3 regions of the Salinivibrio sp. MA440 genome follow, and region 1 is predicted to be linked to each of the others. Evidence: riboswitches for the same ligand, from Rfam matches in the RefSeq annotation. Region 1 holds a riboswitch; each other region holds the start of a gene.
What was found. Region 1 has a riboswitch for thiamine pyrophosphate ahead of thiC (phosphomethylpyrimidine synthase ThiC). Riboswitches for the same ligand answer to the same signal wherever they lie in the genome.
Positions count from the first base shown of each region.

Region 1 (4,099 bases):
CTTGTTGTCTTGATGGATTAAGACAGCGGTCAAATGCCTCAATGCGCGCCGCTAAATCAGGCGCTTGCGTCACGGCACGGACCACCGCAATGGCGTCCACGCCAGTGCGCCAAACGTCAGGGGCTCGGTCGAGATCAATACCGCCAATCGCCACCGTCGGAAAACGGCCATCAACAGTCGCCACCTGCTGTGCTAACGCAGAAATGCCTTGCGGCGGCTCGGCGAGCTGTTTGGTGGTGGTGGGAAAAATATGGCCGATGGCAAGATAACTGGGCGTGAGTTCAACCGCTGCAGCGAGCTGCTCGGGACTGCGCGTCGAGACGCCAAGGCGCACGCCTTGTCGTGCGAGCCGGTCAAGATCCGCCTCTTGTAAGTCTTGCTGCCCCAGATGAACGCCATAGGCGCCAGCCTCAAGCGCGAGCTGCCAGTGATCGTTGATAAACACCTGCGCATGGTGCGCGCGGCCCAATGCCACCGCGCGCTGTATCCAATCTAGCAATTGTGGATGCGCTGGCTGCTTCACACGCAGTTGCACGGTTTTCACCCCCAAGCAAAGCAAGCGTTCGAGCAAATCCACATCGTCCACTACCGGATATAATGGGCCTATACCTTCAGACATAGATGCAAACGGGGTCAGGCTCATGACTCCACCTTATCGCTGTCCACTACCTCAGCGCCTTGTGGTGACGAATGATGGGATTTTTGCAGGTAGAGCTCACTGCCTTTTTCTCGGAATTCTTGCGATTTTTGCTGCATGCCTGCTAACGGGTCTTCCAGCATAGCGACATCAATCGCTTGACCCGCGGCGGCATAGCCGTTTTCTTTGGCGTAGTCCCGGACTTCCTGGCTGATTTTCATGGAGCAGAACTTCGGTCCACACATCGAGCAAAAATGTGCGACCTTGCCCGACTCTTGAGGCAGTGTTTCATCGTGATAGGCGCGTGCCGTGAACGGATCAAGGGATAGATTGAACTGGTCTTCCCAGCGGAATTCAAAGCGCGCTTTAGAAATGGCGTTATCACGCACCTGCGCCCCCGGGTGTCCTTTAGCTAAGTCCGCAGCATGCGCGCAAAGCTTGTAGGTGATAAGCCCAATTTTAACATCCTCCTTATTGGGCAGACCCAGATGTTCTTTGGGCGTGACATAACAGAGCATCGCACACCCAAACCAGCCAATCATCGCCGCACCAATGCCGGAGGTAATATGATCGTAACCGGGAGCAATGTCGGTGGTTAGCGGGCCGAGAGTATAGAAAGGCGCTTCATGGCAATGGGTGAGCTGCTCGTCCATGTTCTCTTTGATCATATGCATGGGCACGTGGCCAGGGCCTTCAATCATCACCTGCACATCGTATTCCCATGCCACCTTGGTGAGCTCGCCCAGGGTACGTAGCTCACTGAATTGCGCTTCGTCGTTCGCGTCTGCCACTGAGCCGGGACGCAGCCCATCGCCCAACGACAAAGACACGTCGTAAGCGGCACAGATTTCGCAGATTTCGCGAAAATGGGTATACAGGAAACTTTCTTGATGATGCGCCAAGCACCATTTGGCGATAATCGATCCACCGCGCGAGACAATCCCAGTCACGCGATTGGCGGTCATGGGCACATAGTGCAAACGCACCCCAGCGTGAATGGTAAAGTAATCGACCCCTTGCTCGGCTTGCTCTATCAAGGTATCGCGCATTACTTCCCAGGTCAGGTCTTCGGCAATGCCGTTCACTTTCTCAAGCGCCTGATACATAGGCACAGTGCCAATCGGGACTGGGCTATTACGTAAAATCCACTCGCGGGTTTCGTGAATATTGCGGCCCGTCGATAAATCCATCACCGTATCCGCACCCCAACGAGTCGACCATACCAGTTTTTCAGTTTCTTCCTCTATTGAGGAGCTCACCGCTGAGTTACCAATATTGGCATTCACTTTCACCAGGAAGTTACGCCCGATGATCATCGGCTCCGCTTCTGGGTGATTAATGTTAGCCGGAATAATCGCCCGCCCTTCGGCGATCTCTTGGCGCACAAATTCGGGAGTGATGTTTGATGGCAAGTGAGCACCAAAGCTTTCCCCAGGGTGCTGGCGATTGAGCTGCTCTTCACGATACTGCTGGCGACCCATATTTTCGCGAATAGCGATAAATTCCATTTCTGGGGTAATGATGCCTTGGCGTGCGTAATGCAGTTGAGTCACACACTGATTAGGTTTGGCGCGGCGGATAGATGGTAAGGCACTAAAGCGAAGTTCATCCAAGGTTTCATCACTGAGGCGGGTTTGGGCATAGTCAGAGCTCACCGCATCAAGAAACTCCGTATCGGCACGTTCATCGATCCAGGCTTTTCGCACTGGCGCTAAGCCTTGGTAAATATCGATAGTACTCTGTGGGTCGGTATAAGGCCCTGATGTGTCATAAACCCGAATGGACTCATTGTCTTCATACTGAGGCTTTTCTTTGCTGCCGCCCACAAAGGTGGGGGAAAGATGGATCTCGCGCATCCCGACGCGAATGTCAGGTCGCGAGCCCTCGACATAGACTTTTTCCGAGTTAGGGTAGGTTTGCGCAGAGAGGGAATCGATAAAGGATTTGGCCTCAAGGCGGGCCTGTTTACGGGTCGACATAGCATTACTCCGGTGTTCATTATGGGAATTAATGCTTGCCGGAAAACGCTGAATTTGAGATGTGAGCAAAATGGCAGACGGGTTGCGTCTGTGATCTGAAGCATCTCTTGTTCCCTTCGCTGGTCTTAACCAGATCAGGTTCAACGGATCCCACTTTATGTGGTCTCAGCCAATTGGCACTCCGACAAGTTCAACGCCAGTATAAGAAATCACCGCCGCAACAACAAGCGACGTACGCGATGTTTTCTATTACCCGGTAATACGTCCCAACAGCCAAGCACCCATCGCTGCCGCTCCGAGGCATAAGGCGAGATTCAAACCAACATTTAGTAAGGCTTTCACGGTTTCTCCATGTTGGAACAGCATCAAGGTATCGACAGAGAACGTCGAGAAGGTGGTAAAAGCCCCTAAAAAGCCAATCGCAATCAGTTGACGCCAAGGCACTGGGGCAATCAGCTCTTGGCTCATCGCCGCTAAAAAGACGCCCATTGCTAATGAGCCCAGCACATTAACCATTAGGGTGCCGTAAGGGAATCCTCGACCAAACACTGCGACGCTCCACTCTGAAACTAAAAAACGCGAGGACGCCCCTAATGCGCCACCAAGCCCTACCCACAATATGCTTACCACTGGGTGCTCCTTTCGATTGGTAAAAACTCATCATACCGCGACATGTGAACAAGAAACAGGAGGGAGAAAAAGGAAGAAAGGCGCGGTTACTACCACAGACAGTAGACATAAAAAAAGCACCGACGATGTCGATGCTTTAATATTTGGCAGGGGTAGAGGGATTCGATCGGACTGGCGGCCCAGCCCCCAACACGATTTTTTGTGGTTTGCATGTTCACATACAAAAAAAGCACCGACGATGTCGATGCTTTAATATTTGGCAGGGGTAGAGGGATTCGAACCCCCAACACGCGGATTTGGAATCCGCTGCTCTGCCAGTTGGAGCTATACCCCTGTAGATAGTTGCCTATTGTAGCGATCTCGCGACAAATTACCACCATCAATTACTAGTCAAACGTTTAATCGCTTATTTATAAAGCGATTTGTCTGGTCGGCCAATAACAAAAAACCCCAGCTTTTCAGCTAGGGTTTCTAAGTAGTGGCGGAGTGGACGGGACTCGAACCCGCGACCCCCGGCGTGACAGGCCGGTATTCTAACCAACTGAACTACCACTCCGCACCAATTCTGTATGACTAAAGGCTTATATCTCTTTGCTTTAATCAATTGTAATCAAAGCCTGGCGATGTCCTACTCTCACATGGGGAGACCCCACACTACCATCGGCGCTGCTTCGTTTCACTACTGAGTTCGGCATGGAATCAGGTGGGTCCAAAGCGCTATGGTCGCCAAGCAAATTTGGTCATCTAGAAAGCTGTTCGTTCTCGCCACAATCAACTGGCTTATTTCAAGTCCAACCCAAAACCTCTTGGGTGTTGTATGGTTAAGCCTCACGGGCAATTAGTACAGGTTAGC
Region 1 is NZ_MUFI01000004.1:175-4,273, reverse strand. It holds gene thiE (thiamine phosphate synthase) at 1-643, opposite strand, end outside; gene thiC (phosphomethylpyrimidine synthase ThiC) at 640-2,616, opposite strand; TPP riboswitch at 2,711-2,810, opposite strand; gene crcB (fluoride efflux transporter CrcB) at 2,866-3,246, opposite strand; tRNA gene BZG80_RS01805 (tRNA-Trp) at 3,504-3,580, opposite strand; tRNA gene BZG80_RS01800 (tRNA-Asp) at 3,726-3,802, opposite strand; rRNA gene rrf (5S ribosomal RNA) at 3,862-3,977, opposite strand; partial or broken rRNA gene BZG80_RS01790 (23S ribosomal RNA) at 4,064-4,099, opposite strand, start outside.

Region 2 (4,099 bases), on a different contig from region 1:
GCCAATGTTGACACTCTATCATGCGCATGAGCTGTCACTGGCTGAGGCTGTTGCGCTCGCTTCTCCGCCATCGTTAGTCATTATAGCGGCTGATAGCGTTGCGGCAACGCCCGAACAAATACAAGCACAATTTGGCGACAAACCACTCATTGTTCTGACTGACAACCCATGCGACGAACCGCATAACAAACCGACATTACGACGTTTATCGCTGCCGCTCTCGTCAGCGGACTTGGCTGAGGCCATACAATTATTATTAGAGGAGAGGCTATGACAAAGGATCCGTCACAAGCACATATATTGATCATTGATGATCGACCGGAAAACATTCACTTACTGTCTACCATGCTCAAGCAAGCCGGTTATCAACAGCTGAATGGGCTCACCGATCCTCGCCTTGTTACCGATGCTCTCTCCCCCGTTCCTGACCTGATTTTACTCGATATGCGGATGCCGCAGCGCTCTGGCTTACTGGTGCTGGATGATCTTAATGACGCTTTAGATGAGCATTGCCCGCCCGTGATGGTACTCACCGCAGATAATGACCTGAATTTGCGTAACCAAGCGTTATGCCGTGGCGCGATTGATTACATCAGCAAACCCTTTGATCACGATGAGGTGTTGCAACGGATTCAAAACCTTTTGTATCTGCAATTGAAAACCCGTAAAGAGCGCGATCAAGCGGCACGGCTGCAAATGCTGGTTAACAAACAAACGGCGGCTTTACGCGCGCTTTCTTTGACCCATCCGTTAACCGGGCTACCAAATCGTCGTGCATTATTAGATGCCGCTGAGCGCCAGCTGAGCAAAGGGCCGGTGACTGTGATGATGATTGCCTTAGATGGCATGGAAGCGGTGACCAAACACCAAGGTCATTTAATGACAGAGGCACTATACAAACAAGTGGCCAATCTGCTAGCCAATAGTACAGTGGCGCGCCCACATCGCATTGGCGTTTGGGATAGCACACGACTGGTGATGCTGATTGAAGAACACGATAACCATGCCATAGAAAAAGCCGCGCGCATCAATCGGTTGATCAGCGGACATCACACGCTCGATGGGCGTTTAATGTTTTTACGTTGCCACATTGGTATCAGCCGCACGGAGCTTGAGACACAAGATGTGGCGCAACTGTTTCGTCAAGCCATTTTAGCGATTCCGACGGATGACCAACTTATCGGCGAATATCAGCCTGAGCTTGATAGCCAAGCTCAGCGCGCGCATTTGATTCGCACCGAATTAGGGCCAGCACTACAAAGCGGACAATTATCACTGGTGTATCAACCCAAATGGCGATTAGACGGCGGTTTGATGATAGGCGCGGAAGCGCTGTTGCGTTGGCAGCATCCGACCCTTGGGGCCATCAGTCCGGCGGAATTTATCCCCATCGCCGAACGCAGCGCAGACATGATCCAACTGGGCGACCACGTACTGGTGATGGCCTTAGCCGCGGTTGAATGTTGGCGAAAAAATAAACTGATCAACGATAGCTTTCACCTGTCAGTCAATGTTTCTGCCCAGCAGTTTCGCCCCGGCTTTGCTGACAGCGTCTTAGCTCGGTGCCAGGCAGTTGATGTCCCTTTGCATCTGATTCAATTAGAGGTGACAGAATCAGCACTGATCCAGCACATGTCGGTGGCACTGAAAGAGCTACAACAATTGCGAGATGCAGGCATGCATATCGCCCTCGATGACTTTGGCACCGGCTACAGCTCGCTCAGTTACCTTAAACAGTTACCGGTCGATTGGGTCAAACTTGATCGCAGCTTTATCCAAGACTTGGCTACCAACGCCAGTGATAAGCACTTGGTGGGTAGCGTGATTGATTTGGCCCATGGCTTTGGTCATGGTGTGGTCGCCGAGGGCGTCGAAAAAGAGGACCAGCAGTATGTGCTACAAACCATTGGCTGCGACCAAGTGCAGGGCTTTTTATACGCACGGCCGCTAATCCAAGAGGGATTTGAACAACTGCTTAAAACCGCCAACCAAGGCAACGCGACCATTAATAGCAACGCAACGAACAATAGCAATGCAACCAGCAACAGTAATGAGATGGCCTAAACGCGCAATTAGCACCCTCAACCTTGCGCTTTATCACTAAGGTTTATATTCTGACCGTGTTAGTCGGGGAGCAAGCAATTGCTGAGACTGCGAAAGCAGGACCCGTAGAACCTGATCCAGTTAGCACTGGCGGAGGGAACTGACGTGCTCAGCACACAAGGTCGCGCCATCGTGCGTGGTTTTGTCTCCTTCCGCCCCTCATGATTAAGGGGCCAATATGAACCAATCACCACCTGTTATTCTCACCATCGCCGGCTCAGACAGCGGTGGGGGAGCTGGTATTCAAGCCGATATTAAAGCGATTTCAGCCACGGGCGGCTATGCCTGCTCGGCGATCACCGCCTTAACTGCACAAAATACCTGTGGCGTTGAGGCCGTCTCGCCGGTCGACCCAGCGTTTGTTCGCGCGCAACTGAATGCTGTGTTATACGACATGCCGGTACGTGCCGTGAAAATCGGCATGCTCGCCAACCAAGCGATTATTCGCGAAGTAGCCGCTGTGCTCGCGCGCTCCCCGCATTTACCGGTCGTGCTCGATCCGGTCATGATCGCCACCAGCGGCGATCCGTTATTAGATGATGACGCCATGGATGCACTGATCAATACATTGATCCCGCGCGCGACCATTTTAACCCCCAACTTGCCAGAAGCCGCGCGTTTAACCGGGTGTCCTGTTCCGACAACCACCGAGGAGATGTACGCCTTAGTGCCGGCACTGCGCAAGCTAGGATGTCCGTATGTGATGCTAAAAGGCGGGCACTTGCATCATGCGCCAGAGAGTCTGGATGTGTGGATTAGCCGAGATACGTGTCAAACCCTGAGTGCGCGCCGCATTGAAACGCCTAACACCCATGGCACAGGCTGTTCACTGTCCGCGGCGATTGCCTCGTTTTATGCGCAGGGACTGACACCCATTGACGCCGGGCGAGCGGCTAAGCGTTATCTCACTGACGCCTTAGCGCATAGCCAACAGTTAACCGTTGGAAGAGGGGCAGGGCCGGTACATCATTTTTTCGCCTACCCCGCTGATGAGAGTGTTTATTTATCCAAGCATGCGTTGGTTGAATCGCACGCTCTCGTTAAATAATGCATTTGATTAAATAGCGTGCTTACGCAGCGGACCAATGCGGCAAGCGCTGGGCGGCGATATAAAAAAGACGGTCGCCCGGCAATACTTTTGTCCCCACTGGCGGGTTCAAAACAATACCTTGGCCTTGGTCGATCCCAATTAAGGTGGCGTCATATTCTTGCTTGAGCTGACCAAAGAGATCGCCGGTATCGATTTCTGTTGCGTTACTCGGATAACGGGCACAGTATTGCGTCATCCCTTGTGACGTGCTCAAAAGCTCATGATGCAACTGACTTGAACCGGGATCCACCGCCGCTTTTGCTAGCATTTCGACCGATACCGACGGCACACATTCCGCATGCGGGTAGTGCTGTTTGAGGATTTGGCTTATCGCATCATCTTGAAAATACGCTAATAAATGCGCTGACGGATTTTTATGTGCGCAGAACAGAGCCGCTGACAAAGTAATATCATCTTCTGGGTTATCAATAATAATACTCGAGGCATGCTCGACCTTGGCGCGAGCAATGCCTTCAGCATCGGTAAAACTTGCCACGCGCACAAATTCCACCTCACCAGGCAGTGGGTTTTCGATTTCTGCGCGCGCACAAAGCACAATCGGGCGCTCACCATGCACTCCGCTTTGCAATAAACGAATAAGCTGTATCGTACGTTGTCCGTTCCAGCCTAAGATAAGAAGATGATTTTTCACACTAATACTCCGTTTTCCTTGTAACCCGCGTCGCCAATAATCCACCAGTGATCCGGTGACATGCCCAATCACCACCGCAAACAACCCTAAGCCGCCGGGAATAATCCAAAAAGACGTGATCCATTGCCCCCACTCAGTAACGGGGGAATAATCGCCGTAGCCAACGGTCGAGGCCGTCACAATCAAGTAATACACATAGCGGCTCAGCGACTGGGTCATCGCGGTCTCGCCCGCTCCATATAAAAGTAGCCAGC
Region 2 is NZ_MUFI01000024.1:4,416-8,514, reverse strand. It holds gene BZG80_RS09005 (sensor histidine kinase) at 1-274, shown strand, start outside; gene BZG80_RS09000 (putative bifunctional diguanylate cyclase/phosphodiesterase) at 271-2,064, shown strand; TPP riboswitch at 2,119-2,219, shown strand; gene thiD (bifunctional hydroxymethylpyrimidine kinase/phosphomethylpyrimidine kinase) at 2,282-3,151, shown strand; gene BZG80_RS08990 (ion channel) at 3,174-4,099, opposite strand, start outside.
Region 2: it holds a riboswitch for thiamine pyrophosphate, as region 1 does, so the genes downstream of both, thiD (bifunctional hydroxymethylpyrimidine kinase/phosphomethylpyrimidine kinase) here and thiC (phosphomethylpyrimidine synthase ThiC) in region 1, are expected to answer to the same signal.

Region 3 (4,099 bases), on a different contig from region 1:
ACTCATACCGGCATTGTTGCCCCATTGGATGCGGCAAACGTCGACACCGATGCGATCATCCCCAAACAGTTTTTGCAAAAAGTCACCCGCACCGGATTCGGCCAGCACCTGTTTCACGATTGGCGCTTTTTAGACGATGCGGGCAAACAGCCGAACCCCGAGTTTGTGCTCAATCAAGCGCGCTACCAAGGGGCTAGCGTGTTACTCACCCGCGAAAACTTTGGCTGTGGCTCGTCACGCGAACATGCTCCTTGGGCGCTGGATGATTACGGTTTTAAAGTGATTATCGCCCCCAGTTTTGCCGATATTTTCTATGGCAACTGCATTAATAACCAAATGGTGCCGGTGACCCTTGAAGAAGGCCAAATCGATGCTTTATTTACGTATGTGGCCGAAAATGAAGGTGCGACGGTAACGCTAGATTTGCCCGCCCAAACCATCCGTGCCGGTGAACACTGCTTTAGCTTCCAGATGGATGATTTTCGCCATCATTGCTTACTCGAAGGTTTGGATAGTATCGGGCTGACGTTACAGCACGAAGCGGAAATTTCGCGCTTTGAGCAGCAAATACCTGATTTTTTGGTGTAATACCATCCACTCATCTCTCGCCAATAAGTGCTGATTATTCCGCATTTATTGGCGTTCCTTCCCATTTTTCTATCCTCAATGAAACCAACCGCTGACTCGCTTGGTCTAGTCTCAAAGAAGGTTTGATCGCATTAAGGACTGACAATGCAAAAACATTTGATACTTCTGTTCGGGCTAGTGTTTCCGCTCATCAGTCAAGCCGCGCCCAAAGCGGACTACTGGGCAATGTGGGATGCACATAATCCTGACAGCCAAGCCACCTTCACGCATCACAGTTGGCAAGTATTACTCGATAAGTATTTACAGCCTCAGGGGCAGCACACCTTATTTAACTACGCAGCCGTCACCGAGGCCGATAAAGCGACCCTCGATCATTACATTCGCATGCTTACCAAGCGCGATCCGCGCACCCTGAGCAAAGACGAACAATATGCTTACTGGGTCAACCTTTACAATGCGGTCACGGTGACGCTGATTTTGGACGCCTATCCAGTCAGTTCTATCACCAAACTCGGTGGACTCTTTAGCTTTGGTCCGTGGGATGATGACGTAGTGACGGTGGCGGGCGAAGCCCTCACGCTCAATGATATCGAACACCGTATTTTGCGTCCGCTATGGCAAGATCCGCGTACCCACTATGCGGTCAATTGTGCCAGCCTTGGCTGTCCTAACCTGCAACCGCAAGCCTTTCAAGCCGACACCTTGGATGCGCAATTAGAACAAGCTGCCTACACCTTTATTAATAGTGATAAAGGCGTGAGTCAGCAGGGTAATCAGTGGCAGCTTTCTTCTATCTATGAGTGGTTTGAGACTGACTTTGGCGGCAGTGAACAAGGGGTGATCACCCATATCAATCAATATAGAGACATCAAGCTTCCCAAGGATGCACGCTTGGATTATGACTACGACTGGACGCTTAACCAACTCGCGGACTAAAAGGCTTGGTGAACACTAAGCCAATCAGTACAATAGCACCGTACTCATTGGGGAGCCTCATGGCTGAGATTGCGCGCGGCGCTAAACCCATCGAACCTGATCCAGCTAACACTGGCGTAGGGATTGAGACTTGATGTTGCCATCAACTTGCCTCAACACCCACGCCCAACTTAGGAGCGTGCTGTGAAAGTTATTACCTCTGTTCTCACTCTGGTTTCTTTATCGCTGTTATCACTCAGCGCCCGTGCCGCCGACCCTCTAACGGTCTATACCTATGATTCTTTTATCGCCGATTGGGGCGCAGGGCCAAAAATCAAAGCCGAATTTGAAAAACGCTGTGACTGCCAATTAGAGTTTGTGTCTCTTAGTGACGGTGCTGCTCTGCTTAATCGCTTACGTATCGAAGGCAATACTACCAAGGCTGATATTGTACTCGGTATGGATACTAACTTGATGAAAGAAGCTGAGCGTAGCGGCATTGTCGCCGAGCACGCGGTGAATACGGAGCGCCTACAGGTACCCGGCGGTTGGGATAATCCCTACTTTATCCCCTACGATTACGGCTACTTTGCCTTTGTGTATGACACCACGCGTTTGCTCGACCCACCCAAAAGCTTGAAGGCTTTGATTGAGGAGCGTGACGATATCAGTGTGATTTACCAAGATCCACGCGTGTCAACAGTTGGCCAAGGCTTGATGCTGTGGATCCAAAAAGTATACGGCGATCAAAGCCAGCAGGCATGGCGCGACCTTGCCGACAACACTATTACCGTGACCAAAGGCTGGACCGAAGCGTACAACATGTTCCTCAACAAAGAGGCAGATATGGTGCTTTCATACACCTCTTCGCCCGCCTATCACCTGGTCGCTGACGATGATGACCGCTTTGCCGCCGCCATGTTTGAAGAAGGCCACTATATGCAAATTGAAGTGGCGGCGAAGTCTGCTTATACCGACCAACCAGAACGCGCCGATGCGTTTCTACAATTTATGCTCAGTGACGCAGCACAGTCTGTGATCCCAACCACGCAGTGGATGTACCCGGTCACCGATGTTAGCTTGCCTGACGCCTTCTATACGCTGAACAAACCAGAAGAGAGCCTGTTGTACCAGCCCGATGAAGTGATGGGTAACCGTCAGCAATGGGTGCGCGATTGGCAAACCGCTTTGGTTGAATAACGTCGATGCTTAACCCTTCTCGAACCTGGCCGGGCAGTCTCGCGGCCAGCTTGGTCGTATTATTAATTGGCAGCGCACTCTGGGCGCTGTTCTTACACAGTCAAGACTTGAAGCTGTCCGCCCTGTGGCAAGATGCCTATCTGCGCCATGTCACGCTGTTTAGCTTTAAGCAGGCTACCTTATCTGTGGTGCTCAGCGTTGGGCTCGCCATTCCTGTGGCCCATGCGCTGGCTCGGCGACAATTTCCAGGGAAAGCTTGGCTACTCAAACTGTTTGCCATGACCCTGGTGCTGCCGGTATTGGTGGGCGTGTTTGGATTGGTTGCCATCTACGGCCGTAGCGGTTGGATTGCACAAGCCTTCGCGTACTTTGATGCGGCGATGCCATTTTCTCTCTATGGCTTAAGCGGCATTTTGCTTGCGCATGTTTTCTTTAACCTGCCTTTTTCGGCCCAATTGATGGTGCAGGCCTTGGAAGGGATCCCGGCGGATCAAAGGCGCCTGGCAACCCAGCTTGGTCTAAGAGGCTGGCAACGTTTTCGCCACCTTGAATGGCCTTATCTGCGGCAAAGTCTACCCCATGTCGTCGGACTGGTATTCATGCTGTGTTTCACCAGCTTCGCCACCGTGATGGCATTAGGCGGTGGCCCCAAAGCGACCACCATTGAATTGGCTATCTATCAAGCCATTCATTTTGATTTTGACTTACAAACCGGTGCCGCTCTGGCGCTATGGCAAATGCTCTTGTGCGGCACCTTTGCTTTTATTGTGCAAACACTGACTCGGCCGATTGCCAACACCCCCAGCGAAGTGCAACCGCTTCCATCGGCACTCGATAGTCGCACGGCGAAGTGTTGGGACAGTCTCTGGATTGCGCTGACTTTATTGTTGGTTCTACCACCTCTCGGGGTTGTGATCGCGCGTGGCCTTAACCCTAGCGCGTTAATTGTGCTGAGCGACACGGCATTATGGCAAGCCACCATGCATTCACTGCTTATCGCTACCGGCGCAACCGTCTTGGCCTTCGTGTTGGCCACCTCTGTCATCTTAGCCAGTCGTCATTGGCGCTTGAACGGGCGTAAGAAACAAGCGAATGGCATTGAAACGTTAGGGGCGATGATTTTGGTGGTACCCAGTATTGTCCTCAGTACCGGGCTTTTTTTACTGTTTCGCCAGTTTAGCGATGTATTCAGCTTGGCGCTGTGGTTGGTGATGGCCGTGAACGCCCTGATGGCGTTGCCCTATTTAATAAAAGTACTGAGCGCGCCCGCCTATCAACTTGCCCAGTCCTATCACAATCTTTGCGCTACCTTGGGGCTAAAAGGTGTCAACCGTCTACGTCTTATCGAATGGCAGTGTTTACGCGCCCCGATCGCGCGCGGCGTGGCGGTAAGTTT
Region 3 is NZ_MUFI01000001.1:19,271-23,369, forward strand. It holds gene leuD (3-isopropylmalate dehydratase small subunit) at 1-588, shown strand, start outside; gene BZG80_RS00080 (DUF547 domain-containing protein) at 733-1,524, shown strand; TPP riboswitch at 1,563-1,664, shown strand; gene thiB (thiamine ABC transporter substrate binding subunit) at 1,717-2,703, shown strand; gene thiP (thiamine/thiamine pyrophosphate ABC transporter permease) at 2,709-4,099, shown strand, end outside.
Region 3: it holds a riboswitch for thiamine pyrophosphate, as region 1 does, so the genes downstream of both, thiB (thiamine ABC transporter substrate binding subunit) here and thiC (phosphomethylpyrimidine synthase ThiC) in region 1, are expected to answer to the same signal.